DNA from 4 places in the Chitinophaga sp. 01L420 genome. Region 1 is predicted to be linked to each of the others. Evidence: riboswitches for the same ligand, from Rfam matches in the RefSeq annotation. Region 1 holds a riboswitch; each other region holds the start of a gene.

The links. A riboswitch is a leader RNA that binds a small molecule or an ion and turns the genes downstream of it on or off. The one in region 1 is predicted to bind cobalamin.
Region 2: another riboswitch for cobalamin. It lies ahead of AC1DP6_RS12970 (DUF6580 family putative transport protein); the one in region 1 lies ahead of AC1DP6_RS16510 (DUF5074 domain-containing protein).
Region 3: another riboswitch for cobalamin. It lies ahead of metE (5-methyltetrahydropteroyltriglutamate--homocysteine S-methyltransferase); the one in region 1 lies ahead of AC1DP6_RS16510 (DUF5074 domain-containing protein).
Region 4: another riboswitch for cobalamin. It lies ahead of AC1DP6_RS24595 (TonB-dependent receptor); the one in region 1 lies ahead of AC1DP6_RS16510 (DUF5074 domain-containing protein).

What each region holds. Positions count from the first base shown of each region.
Region 1 covers NZ_JBFTSK010000015.1:112,278-115,511, forward strand. Annotated here, with positions in the region: gene AC1DP6_RS16505 (hypothetical protein) at 81-539, opposite strand; gene AC1DP6_RS16510 (DUF5074 domain-containing protein) at 684-1,814, opposite strand; cobalamin riboswitch at 1,995-2,204, opposite strand; gene AC1DP6_RS16515 (aldehyde dehydrogenase family protein) at 2,439-3,234, opposite strand, start outside.
Region 2 covers NZ_JBFTSK010000011.1:16,755-19,988, reverse strand. Annotated here, with positions in the region: gene AC1DP6_RS12975 (DUF5074 domain-containing protein) at 1-988, opposite strand, end outside; gene AC1DP6_RS12970 (DUF6580 family putative transport protein) at 1,030-1,623, opposite strand; cobalamin riboswitch at 1,820-2,047, opposite strand; gene AC1DP6_RS12965 (TonB-dependent receptor) at 2,233-3,234, opposite strand, start outside.
Region 3 covers NZ_JBFTSK010000030.1:112,383-115,616, reverse strand. Annotated here, with positions in the region: gene AC1DP6_RS24640 (FecR family protein) at 1-161, opposite strand, end outside; gene AC1DP6_RS24635 (RNA polymerase sigma factor) at 71-814, opposite strand; gene AC1DP6_RS24630 (SDR family oxidoreductase) at 912-1,784, opposite strand; cobalamin riboswitch at 1,929-2,132, shown strand; gene metE (5-methyltetrahydropteroyltriglutamate--homocysteine S-methyltransferase) at 2,230-3,234, shown strand, end outside.
Region 4 covers NZ_JBFTSK010000030.1:103,478-106,711, forward strand. Annotated here, with positions in the region: gene AC1DP6_RS24590 (arabinose isomerase) at 1-1,146, shown strand, start outside; cobalamin riboswitch at 1,201-1,408, shown strand; gene AC1DP6_RS24595 (TonB-dependent receptor) at 1,532-3,234, shown strand, end outside.

The sequences.
Region 1 (3,234 bases):
AGTTTTTAAGAAGAATAATGACATATATCCATTGACGCCGCATAACAACACCAATGGATATACGTTGAAAATTTCCGCCCTTACCGTTTTAACGGTGTTTCCCTGGACTCCGCTATTTTTTCCGCAGCTGGTACCTGCTTCACTACCTCATAACTATCTGCACCATTCAGTCCCGTTCCCCGTGTTATCCGCAGCGTGTACTGCTGTATCGGAGTATTCCGGGCCAGCGTTACCGTCAGATAAACGGTTTGAATGTTGGGTCCCCAGGTGACATAGCAGGTGTTGATGCCATAACCTTCCAGACCGGTATTGGGTGGTGCAGAAATAATCTGTCCATCCCCGGTAACGTTCCAGGCTACGTACGTGCTGCCGCTAACAGTGGGTACCAGTGAATAGATGCCAACGCTGCCGGGAGTCACAGTAGTGGGTCCAGAAATACTAACGGGTCCTACCTGGGCAACAACTTTGCTACCGCCTAAACATAATAGCAATAGCAGGGCACAAAAAAACGTGGATACCTGAGTGAGTTTAACGCTCATTTAACAATGGTTTAAGAGTGAAATACGTGGAAAAAATATCGTATTAAAGTAACCAGAAAATCTTGAATATCCTAGTGAAGTATCGGGATAAAAAATACCCCGCCTGCCATTGGCAAACGGGGTATCTTTTTATTTTAGGGCTCTTTATTCGTGAAACACTGGCATAGCCGGGAAATACCATCCGTTGTAGGTCAGCGTTTTTTTCAGGGTAGTAGTGGTGGCATCATAAATCAGCACCCGGTTGATACTACCGGTGAATGATCCGTTCAGCGTAGTCACTACCAGTTCATTCTTTTCCTTATTATATGCTGCTCCTGCACCATAGAAATACTGACCCGTTGGCAGCGTGATAAATGGCGTAGTTAATGAAGCGGCGTTGCCAATTACGTAACGGTATAATTGTGTACCACCGGCAAAACCGTTGTTGCGCACAATGAAAATAGCACTGTCCTGTGTAGAGGCAGTAATACCCGCATGGCGCCATGCTCCCCACGGAGAAGGCACGGTAAACGGCAGTTTGATCGCAGTACGCGCCAGGGTAGACGGAACAATGCGAATCAGTGAATCTGAATTGGTCGCATATACCGCTCCATCTTTACCTGCGGCAAAAGCAAGGTTAGCAGCGCCGAACTTTTTCACTACAGCATAAGTGCTGCTATTCAGGGCTACGATACCATCTGTTTGAGATAATACAAAAACATAACTGCCAATTTTAAGCATGTCACCGGTATAACCAGCAACCCCACTGATTTTAGTGCCTACTGCCAGAGATGGCAGTGTAATAGGGTATACACCATCGCTGGCACTCAGCAATCCGTGTGTGGCATCAACACCCAGGAAGGCATGCCCATCGTTACCCGGCAAGGTAGTGATACGACCGGTTTCTACCATGCTGCCACCATCTGTTACCACCAGCGGTCCACCGGCTTTTACTACGATGTACAGCTTATTGTTGAAGAAGGTAGCAAACTGCAATGTGTTGGAAGGTCCACCTAATGCACCGGTTGGGTTTTCCAGGTGATATACGTCCTGCACCAAACTGTCACCACTATACGAATAGAAGTGCAGGTCGCCGGTGCCATGACCGAACCATCCTTCATTGGCAATAAAGAAACCATTTGCATATTTACCGGTAATCAATGATGTTGTAACGCCGGTTTTGTTATTGGCGTCCAACTTTTGTAACTGTGATGACTGCAGTGCATCTTCTTTTTTACAGGAAGCCACCAACAAGGCAAACGCTACCAACAAGGAGGATAATAACTGTTTTTTCATATAATAGATATTTGGAATGATGACATACTTTTCCCTGTCCGGATATTGGATCCGGAAAAAAACAAAACTCAAAAGCCGGTGATATCACACCTGCATAATGCGCCCAGGGGTAAATAATATTTACACAATAGAATATATGCCGTTAGGCTTACATTCCTGGCCTTTCACCCGAAAGCGCTGAATGATTGATGACATCTGGCAGGTCTTCTGGCTCTCCTGCTTTTCCGGGAACCTTCCCATCTGCGGACATGCAGACAGTGGTATGGAGTATCCGGAAAATCAATTCATTCAAAAATGAATGCAGGATCACAGCTACGGGGATAGCTCCGGTATTGCACCGGATTCCCTTTTAATCCGCCCGCAGGCGGAACCAATTGTGGATGCAAACGTACGTGAAGTATTAGTAAAATCCAAAATGAAAGAAGGAGGTAGTGCGTAGCATCACTATCGAAAAATATCAAGGCATCTTTTCCAGTGTTGTCGCCGACAACATTTTATTAATCTTTTAAGCACTACTTAATTTTTTCTACCACCCAGCAACTACCTTTCCAGCTGCTGACAGTCGGATTCGATACCTCCGACAAACATGCGCTGGATGGTTGTTACGTGGTGGTGAAAAAATAATCAGCCCTTCATCTGCCACGATTTTGTTTTTGTAAAAGCACGTAAGCCCTGATGTGATAGGGTAGCGCCGATGCCGGAATGTTTTCTGCCGGCCCAGGGTAATCCTGCTGTAACCCTGTCGCAACAGTTCCAGTAGCCGGTGCCACTGTTTACCTGCGAGAGAATGGTTTCGGCTCTCTCCTGGCTGCTGGAATATACGGAAGCGGTGAGTCCGTAGTCCGTATCATTCATGAATTGTATGGCTTCTTTGTCGGTCTTTACTTTCATGATGCCGATGATTGGGCCAAAGCTTTCTTCCTGCATCACCTTCATCTTGTTATTGACATCTACGATAATGGTGGGTTCAAAGAAATTCCCATCATGCACAATACGTTTGCCACCAAGTAATACCGTAGCGCCGTTTGCTTTGGCATCTTTCACTTGTTCTTCCAGTACTTCCAGTTGTTCATACCTTGTTAAGGCGCCGAAGTATACACCATCGTCTGTAGGTAAACCCAGCTTCCAGGAGCGCACTGCTTTTACAAAGGCCGCCACGTATTCATCGTATACATTTTCGTGTACGTATATACGTTCTACTGCACAACAGCTTTGTCCGTTGTTATAAAAGGCACCATCAGCGGTGGCTTCAGCTACCGCGGCAATGTCGGTGATGTCGTCTGCCACGTAGAGTGGATCTTTGCCGCCCAGTTCCAGCTGGCAAGGCACCATTTTCTTCGCTACTTTTTCATAGATGTATTTGCCGGTTTTATAGGAGCCGGTAAAAAAGAAGCCATCAAATCTTAAACCCAACAGATGT
Region 2 (3,234 bases), on a different contig from region 1:
CTGAATGCCATGACCATAAAGCCCAGGGGTTGGTTACTTTAAATGGTACGGGGGTTTCAGTCACAGCGAGACTAACAGGGTCAATACGTAACAGTGCGGAATCACCTGCCGCCCACACCGCGCCATCTTTGGTACGGGCAAAGCCTATAGTACCCTTGGGATATTTCTTTACGATACTGTAGTCTGATGTTTTTAATATAACGATACCATCATTTTGTGTAAGTACAAATACATAGTCTCCGGCTACCATCATATCACCAGCAGATGAATTAATGCCATCTATCTTAGTCCCTATGGTCGGACCAGTGAGGTTTACACGGTATACGCCATCTACTGCACTTAACAAACCTCTTGTATCATCTATTCCTGTAAAGGCATGACCTTCCTCCTGCGGAAGATGATCTACCCTGCCTGTTTCTTTCATGGTATATGCATCGGCTACCACCAGTGGACCACCTACTTTTACAGACATATACACCTTACCTTTATGGATGGTGGCAAACTGCAGTGTTGCACTGGTTGGGCCAAAATCTTTACCGGGATTTTCTGTTTTAAATACATCTTTAGCAATCTTATTACTATCATAACTATAATAGAATAAGTCGCCGGAAGTAGTTCCATACTGTCCTTCCTGTACTACCAAAAAGCCGTTTTCATACTTACCCCACACCTTTACCTGGTAGATCGCGGAGTCTGAAGCACCGGCATTGCTGGCTGTAAATACGATATGGTAATCCCCCCGGGCACTTGCCGTGAAAGTATATACCGAATCATTTCCGACTGCATTTCCATTTATTTTCCAACTGAAGGTCGCGCCAACGGGATTGTTTATCCTGGGATGATAAGAAAGCGTAGCGCCAATATGTATAGAATCTGCACCTCCGGTTTTGTCCACACCGGGACCGGGAATGGTGTCGTCATTTTTTTTACATGACATTGCCAGTGCTAAAATAGAAACTACAAAGAAAGTACTTCCCGAAAATCGCATGTTTATATATTTGATTGATGATTAAGCTACAGTTGTTTCAATTATGCATGTAATGCTTTGGGGTAGCGGTATTTCAGCATTTCAAAAGAACCAAAGAATACCGTTGAATAAAAAAGATTTGCCACGAGCATATTCTTTAAAAATGGTAAAGCGAGGTAATAACATTGCAACAAACCTGCAAGGTTGTACGTATAGGGTTTACCGGTAGTAATATTAATACCATGATTAATCCATACCCCGAAATCAGAAACGATCCAATGTATCAATCCGGCAGACAAAGCGGAAAGAAGTATGCGGAGAGGCGTTACTTTTTTGATGATCATTCTGCCTGCTGTTACCATGAGTGCAAAGGCGGCATAGTTCCATGCCCAGCCACTATAAAGCAATCCTGTAGCATATTCCGGATATATCACGTGAGATATGATGATATCGCTGATGAATAATGTTAGAATAGGAAAGGCATACGACTTGAAAAGATTACTGAAATAGGCGCCTGCAAAAAGGGCCATAGCGCCAATCGGTGTAAAGTTTGGATAGGGCATCAGATTACCCGCACCTAATACACGTATGAGGCCAGCACCTAAAATAAAAACAAGTAAAACAAGAAAACGTGGGTCAATTTTTTTATCAGTCATTGTTAATCGTTATTATAAAGGGAATAGGGATGCTGCATGAAGAAATCAAATGATCTCTCACGAAAGAAAACATACATGCTATAAGTGATGACATGCGCTATCAGGCACAGTCAATCAGATACAAAAATTCTTTTTTACCAAAATAAAAAACCGGAACACCGGGAAAAATACATCCATGTTCTTCACCCGAAAACATGATATATAGTTGCAAAGGGCAGGTCTTCTGGCTTTCCTGCTTTTTCGGTCGCCTTCCCGTTCCAGATAAGCGGAACAGTGGCAAGGAGGAATTAACTCCGAAAAAACGATACCTGTGGTCACACAGGCAGCAGGATTTACAGCTACGGGGATAGCTCCGGTTTTACACCGGATTCCCTTTTAATATTCTTGCATACATGCTAGAATAACCAGTTGCAGGCGCAAATTAATGAAAGCAGATGGTTTCTCCAAATTACGAATTACGAATTACGAATTACGAATTACGAATTACGAATTACGAATTACGAATTACGAATTACGAATTACGAATTGGTGAGTAGATAGTAAACGCGAAGATCAACATCGCTTATATCTACTCACCAATTCGTAATTCGTAATTCGTAATTCGTAATTCTACAAACTATATCGCAACCCTAACTGCATTTGCCAGCGCGAGGTCAACGGATCGATGGAGTAAGGCTTACCCGGATCCTTGAACTGGTAAAGCGGATACCCCTGCGAACTACGTGCAGGAATATACGGTTGCAAGCCGATACTGGCGGTCGAGTTATAGGTGTTGGGCGAAAAATAACTCCATCCCCATTCCTTGTTGAGCAGATTGGTGAAGTTCATGATGTCTACAGAAAACATAATAGTATGGCGGTCTTTCAATGGTTTCTCTTTAAAAAGCGTAAGTTCCTGTGAAAGGTGCAGATCAGCATTTACATTCCAGGGAGTTCTTCCGGTATTACGTTCTGTAAAATCGCCTCTGCGTGAACTTAAATATTTGTTGTTGTCAATGAAATGATCGAAAGCGGCTGCCTGCACCTGCGCAGTACTGATAATTGTATTTCCATCTGCCGCATATTGCGTAGCAAAGAAATTGATCGTTTCACCTTTTGCCGGTATATATGCCAGCGCGATCTGCTGCGGTGTATTTTGCGGCGTATAGTTAACGAATCCATAGGTAAACGGACTGCCTGATTGCGCCGAAAAGAAAATCGAAATCACACTGCGCCACCTGTCGGACCAGCGACGGTCGTATCCTGTCATAGCAATGATCCGATGCCTGATATCGAAGTTGGATAAAGACAGCGCAGGATCATTAGGATTCAGCGCCTGGTTCAGTTGCCAGTTCGATTCCATAGAATTCCGGATACCGTTGGAGATATCTTTCGATTTTCCATAGGTATAAGCAGCGGTGAAATGAAAGCCATTAGTAAATCTGCGACTTATTTTGGCCGTAAGACTGTATCTGAAACCTTTGTCAGTATTAGTAAGCAGGTATCCATTTGCCAACCGCGGATCAACGCTGCCTCCATATATCGGCTGCTTTCTCAAATGCTGTGCGGTGTCATATGCATAGTAGGAAGGATTATCTTTCAGATTGATTTGTATAAACCTTACATCTTTGAT
Region 3 (3,234 bases), on a different contig from region 1:
ACCTGCCGGAATGCGGTCTGTAATTCATTTAACAGGGTGCGGTTGGAAATGTCCTGCCGCAGATAGTCCATCAGCTCAATGGCTTCCGTTGGAGTACATATCCGTTGTTGCCATCGGAGGAGCAATTGTTGGTAATAAGCTTCGTTTCTTTCTGTGGACATGTATATACTATCCCGGAAACGACAGGTAGGGTGGGTGGAGGTGAAAATTTTTTTTCAGCGGGGCTGGGGTCCAGCATCATACTGGATAAAAAGAAGACCGGGAGCAGGCCGTCACTATTGGTATAGAAGAAAAACCGGATGCTTTTCATGGCGAGGACCATATGTTCTTTGACGGTATTCCGGGAAATGCCTAATTCCTGCGCTACCTCTTCATAGCTTTTGCTTTCTTCGCGACATAGCCTGAACACTTTTTGCCGTTGAGGAGGGAGTTGACGGATTGCCTGGTGCAATAACGCTTCATATTCCTTCCATATCAGTTTGGTATCTGCATCTTCTGTTTGCCGTTGTAATTCCTGCATGACCTGCAGGCGGAGTGCTTCGTCGGCGGTTATTTTCTTTAATGATTTAAAGACATGATTACGGGTAATACGGTATAAGTAGCCGCTAAAGGACAGTTCAGGATTGATCCGCTCCCTTATCTCCCAAATCTTTATGAATACTTCCTGTAGTGCGTCTTCCGCAAATTCCGGAACATTGATAAAGTGGAGTATGTAGGTATAAAGTGAGGGGTAGTATTGGTTGTATAATGTTATGTAAGCTTCTGCATCCCCTTGCTGCAGTTTCTTCAACAGAACAGCTTCTTCATTGCCCACTGGATTCGTTATTTAATGCTAAAATAAGAATTTGGCAATAAAATGCCATCGTTTTTTTCTTATGTCAGTAAAAGAAGAAAACGATGGCATGTTGCGGCTAGGCAAACAGTGCTGCATATTCCTGTATAAAGTGGTCAAAATTGCGGGGCGCATGACCTGTCACCTGCTGCACTGCCGGTGAGATGGCGGCTGCTTCTCCGCGGGCATAGTGGGCATAATCTTCGATCAGGCCTTCTGCCTGCCACAAGGGGAATCCTACCTGTAACAAGGCCTGGAGTAACTGATCCGATGAAACATTGACATAGCTGATGGTACGTCCCAGGGCGATAGACAGTTTGGTTGCCAATTCCTGGTGTGTGAGGGATTCGGGCCCGGTAATATCATATATTTTGCCTGCATGGCCGGGAGTGGAGAGTGCGAAGGCTGCTATTTCGGCAATATCCCGGATGTCTACCAGGCTAATCGGCGCCTCTCCGGCGGTGGCGAAAAACTTCCCCTGTTGTATGATGGGATCCCGGAAGCCCAGCAGTCCCTGCATAAATAAATTAGGTCGCAGGAAAGTGTAGTCAATACCGGATTCGCGGATCTTTTGTTCCACGGCAGCATGATACCGGAGAAAACGTACCGGCGATTGCGGTGCGGCATGCAACTGGGAGAGTTTTACAATATGTTGTACTCCGGCATGGCTTGCAACGTCTACGAAATCACTTTGTAACTTTTCGGCTTGCTCAGAAGAGTTCGTGAGGAGGAAAGCTTTTTCTATTCCCTGTAAAGCCCTGGCTACGCTGTCGGGATTATTAAAATCTCCGATCACGGCTTCTGCTCCCGGTAACGCGTGGAGTGCGCGGGCCTGATCGTCTGTAGTTCTTACCATGGCACGAAAAGGAATTCCTTGTGCGGATAACTGTTTGGCCAGTGTTGTACCAATGTTGCCGGTGGCGCCTGTAATCAGGATGTTAGCTTGTTTCATTTTTTGTTCGTTTTATGATGTAAAACTCACTTTTTGTTATTGCGCCACATTGTAAGAAAACGAAATCCCGCTGTAAAACGGCCGGGAACTTAAATTTGATAGTTGCCGGGATTTATTATCTTCGCCCCCGGTTCTTTACGTATTACAATCGAAGCAAGTAATGGTTCCCGCTGAAAAGCGGGATTAAAAGGGAACTGTGTGTAAATCACAGGCTGTCCCGCAACTGTAAGTTTTGCGCAGATAATTTATCTGCAACTGGTAAACAATATACCACTGTTCCGTTGGAGGAATGGGAAGGTGTTTAACAGTGAAACGAGCCAGGAGACCTGCCTTTATTTCACTTTGACACTGCTTTCGGGGATTGAAGCAGGTCAGGTTTTGGTATGTAGTAATTTTTCAAGAACAGGTATGACAGATGGACGCTTTTTAAAAGGTCCGTCTACCAATGCTGTATTGCATCCGGGATCATGCCTGTCAGCAACAATTACGTACTATCTTCTCCTCTCTTACACTTTCTCCTGTTAAAGCATTGCTATGGTATGTACAAGAGCGTGAACATCATGTATCACCTTTTAAACAATCAGCAATGATTATCCACAACTTAGGCTATCCGAGGATAGGTAGCCAGCGTGAATTGAAGAAGGCCTGCGAAAGCTACTGGACAGGCAGCATTACTATTTCTGCTCTACAGGAAGTTGCCGCCGGCATCCGGTTGCAAAACTGGGAACTGCAAAAGCAGGCGGGGATCGACTGGATTCCCTGTAACGATTTTTCCTATTATGACCAGGTACTGGATACCTCGCTGATGATGGGCGCTATACCAGCCAGATACCAGACCCTCACTGCAAAACAGTTATCTGAAACAGACCTGTTGTTTGCGATGGCCAGAGGTTATCAGCGGGATGGAGATGATATCACCGCCATGGAAATGACGAAATGGTTTGATACCAACTACCACTATATTGTTCCTGAATTTACCGCCAGCCAGGACTTCCACCTGTTTTCCCGCAAAGTGGTGGACCAGTTCCTGGAAGCAAAGAATGCAGGCTATGCTGCCAAGCCGGTATTACTGGGCCCCGTTTCCTTCCTGTTACTGGGTAAAGAAAAAGAAGCAGGATTTAACCGGTTATCATTGATAGATAAATTGCTGCCGGTGTACCTGGAAATATTTGACCTTTTAACTAAGGCAGGAGCCACCGTGGTACAACTGGATGAGCCCTGCTTATCACTCAATCTTTCTGCGGAAGCATTGCAGGTACTTACCGATTCATATGCGCAAATACATGCTGCCTTCCCGCAGTTGCATATTGTGCTGGCTTCCTACTTTGAATGTTATGGCCAGCACCTGCCGGCAATACTGGCATTGCCGGTGCAGACGCTGCACCTGGACCTGGTACGTTGTCCATCGCAACTGGAAGATGTATTGCAGACAAGGATCGCCAACAGCAAA
Region 4 (3,234 bases), on a different contig from region 1:
AAAGTACCCGTAGTGATCCTCAACCTGCAACCGGTGGCCGCCATCGATTACGAGTGGTTCAACGGATTAGGCGACAGGGGCCTCATGACCGGTGAATGGCTCGCCAACTGCCAGGCATGCGCTGTTCCGGAAATCGCCAACGTATTTAACCGCGCCGGCATTCCTTTTTACCAGGTAACCGGCACACTGGACGATGCGGAAGCATGGCAGGAAATAGCCGACTGGAAAGAAGCTGCTGCAGTAGCCGCCGGCATGCGGAACAACCGTCTGGGTGTGTTAGGCCACTACTATAACGGTATGCTGGACATCTATTCCGACCTTACCCTGCAGGCAACCACCTTTGGCGGACATATCCAACATCTTGAAATGTGCGACCTCGCCGCCTTTCACCAACAGGTAACACCCACCGAAATAGAACATAAAATACAACAGATCCACCAGGAAATGGAAGTACTGGAGGAATGTCCGCCGCAGGAGATTGTACGCGCCGCTCATACTGCGGTAGCCCTGGATAAGATGGTAGCACATCATCAGCTCGGCTCCCTCTGCTACTACTACGAAGGCACTCCCGATGGTGAATATGAAGATCTCATTGCTTCCGTTATCACCGGCAACTCCTTACTCACCGCTCACCAGGTACCGGTAGCGGGTGAATATGAAGTGAAGAATGCACAGGCCATGAAGATCCTCGACCTTTTCCAGGCGGGTGGCTCCTTCACAGAATTCTACGGTCTGGATTTTAATGCCGGCATTATCCTCATGGGACATGATGGTCCCGGTCACCTGGCAATTGCCGAAGGCCGCCCCCTGCTGAAACCATTAGGCGTATACCATGGCAAACCCGGTAAGGGCTTGTCTATTGAGATGAAAGTAAAACATGGCCCGGTCACTTTACTATCTGTAGTAGAAACCCACGACGGCAAATTAAAATTGCTGGTGGCACAAGGCGATTCGGTACCGGGCCCTATTTTGAAGATCGGTAATACCAATAGCCGGTACCGGTTTTCACTGGATGTAAAAACATTTGTCAACAACTGGAGTAAAGAAGGCCCCGCGCATCACTGCGCCATTGGCATCGGGCATATAGCCGGTAAGATTGAAAAGCTGGGAAATATACTGGACATTGCTACCGTAAAGGTATGCTAACGAAGCAGATACCACCCCTCGCCCCCTTTCGTTTTGAATCAACAGAATAATAGCCTACTTTTGCTCCGTTATGGTTTATCCATGTCCACTCCGGACATGAATAATTAAAAGGGAACATGGGTGAAAATCCCGGACAGTCCCRCTGCTGTAAGTCTCATACAATGCTAAGGCAACACCACTCAAGGCCACTGTTGATCATTCAATGGGAAGGTCGCCGAAAGCAGAGATAAGTCAGAATACCTGCCATACAACTGATTTTTGAGCTTTCGTGGAATGAAGCTTAGGGATAAATGCAAGCTATAGGATGTTCCTGTACACGTGCGCTTTCCTAATTATTTTTTCTCCTGTCGAAGGCTGTTGATGGAATATTAACAGGTTTAAAATTATGCGTTTCACTGAACAAGCCTGTTCACTGACTAAGGTATGCTTGTATGTGATGATCTTCATCATCTGGCCGGCAACAACCATTAAAGCACAGCAGGCAGATACGATTACCACCAAAGATCTCCGGGAGGTGTCCGTCACCGCTTCGCGGACAGGCAAAGAAATAAGCCCCGGGCAAAAATTGCAGGCAAAAGAACTCAACAGACTGGGCAGCCATTCTGTGGCAGATGCGCTCCGCTTCTTCTCCGGCGTGCAGATCAAAGATTACGGTGGCATAGGAGGCCTGCAAACAGTGGATATCCGCAGTATGGGATCCAACCATACCGGTGTATTCTATGATGGCATTGAACTCGGCAACGCCCAAAACGGACAGGTAGATCTGGGTAAATTTTCCCTGGACAACATGGAAGAAATCGCCCTGTATAACGGACAAAAAAGTAACATCTTTCAACCGGCCAAAGACTTCGGATCTGCCGGCTCCATTTATCTGACTTCTCTCAAACCTAAATTCGCTCCAGGTGAAAAAACACATGTGAGAGCGACTGTTAAAACAGGCTCCTTTGGCCTGTTCAACCCTTCCCTGCTCTGGCAACAAAAAATCAACGACAAAATATCCGCCTCCTTCAGCAGCGAGTGGACCAGCGCTACCGGCCGTTATAAATACAGTTATGCCAAATTCGACTCACTCAAAAATCTGGCTTACGACACCAGCGCCTATCGCAAAAACGGCGATGTCAACGCTGTACGGATAGAAGGCGGGCTCAATGGCGTTATGAAAGGCGGCGAATGGAGTACCAAAATATATTATTATAATGCTGAAAGAGGATTACCCGGCTTTATTGTCAACAATGTATTCGGGCATATTGACCGCCTTTGGGATCGCAACCTGTTCATCCAATCTTCTTTCCGTAAAGAAATTACCAAACGTTACAGCATCCTGCTCAATGCCAAATATGCATATGACTATACGCATTATCTGGCCCTCGATACCGCACAGTTTCGGGCAAACAATCATTACCGCCAATACGAAATGTATTTTTCTATGGCGCAGCAGTATGCACTGACTAGCTGGTGGACCGTCTCTCTTTCCAGCGATTTTCAATGGAATAAACTGGATGCCGACCTGAGAGAATTCAGCTATCCTACCAGGTACACCACCCTCGTAGCAGGTGCTTCTGCTGTCAACTTTAAGCGATTCAGTGCGCAGGCCAGCCTGTTGGGAACTTTTGTGAGTGAAACTGTAAAACTAAACGCCGCGGCACCTTATCAGCAGAAATTTACCCCTGCTGTATTTGTTTCCTGGCAACCATTACCAACACCCGATATACGCCTGCGTGCCTTTTATAAACGCATCTTCCGCATGCCTACGTTCAACGATCTCTATTATACCGAAATCGGTAACCGCTTTCTGCAACCAGAGTTCGCCACACAATATGATGCAGGCGTCACCTGGAATAAATCGTTCATTGGTAAATGGTTTACACAAGCCGGCGTAGAAGTGGATGGATACTATAACGAGATAACCGACAAGATTGTAGCCATACCCGGACAAAATCAATTTGCATGGACCATGATGAACCTGGGCAAAGTAAAAATTAATGGCCTCGATGTAAAAGCAAATGCAGGCTGGCGCATCAAACAGCAACTGAATATGCTGTTAAGAGCCACCTATACTTTCCAACAGGCATTGGATTATACCAATCC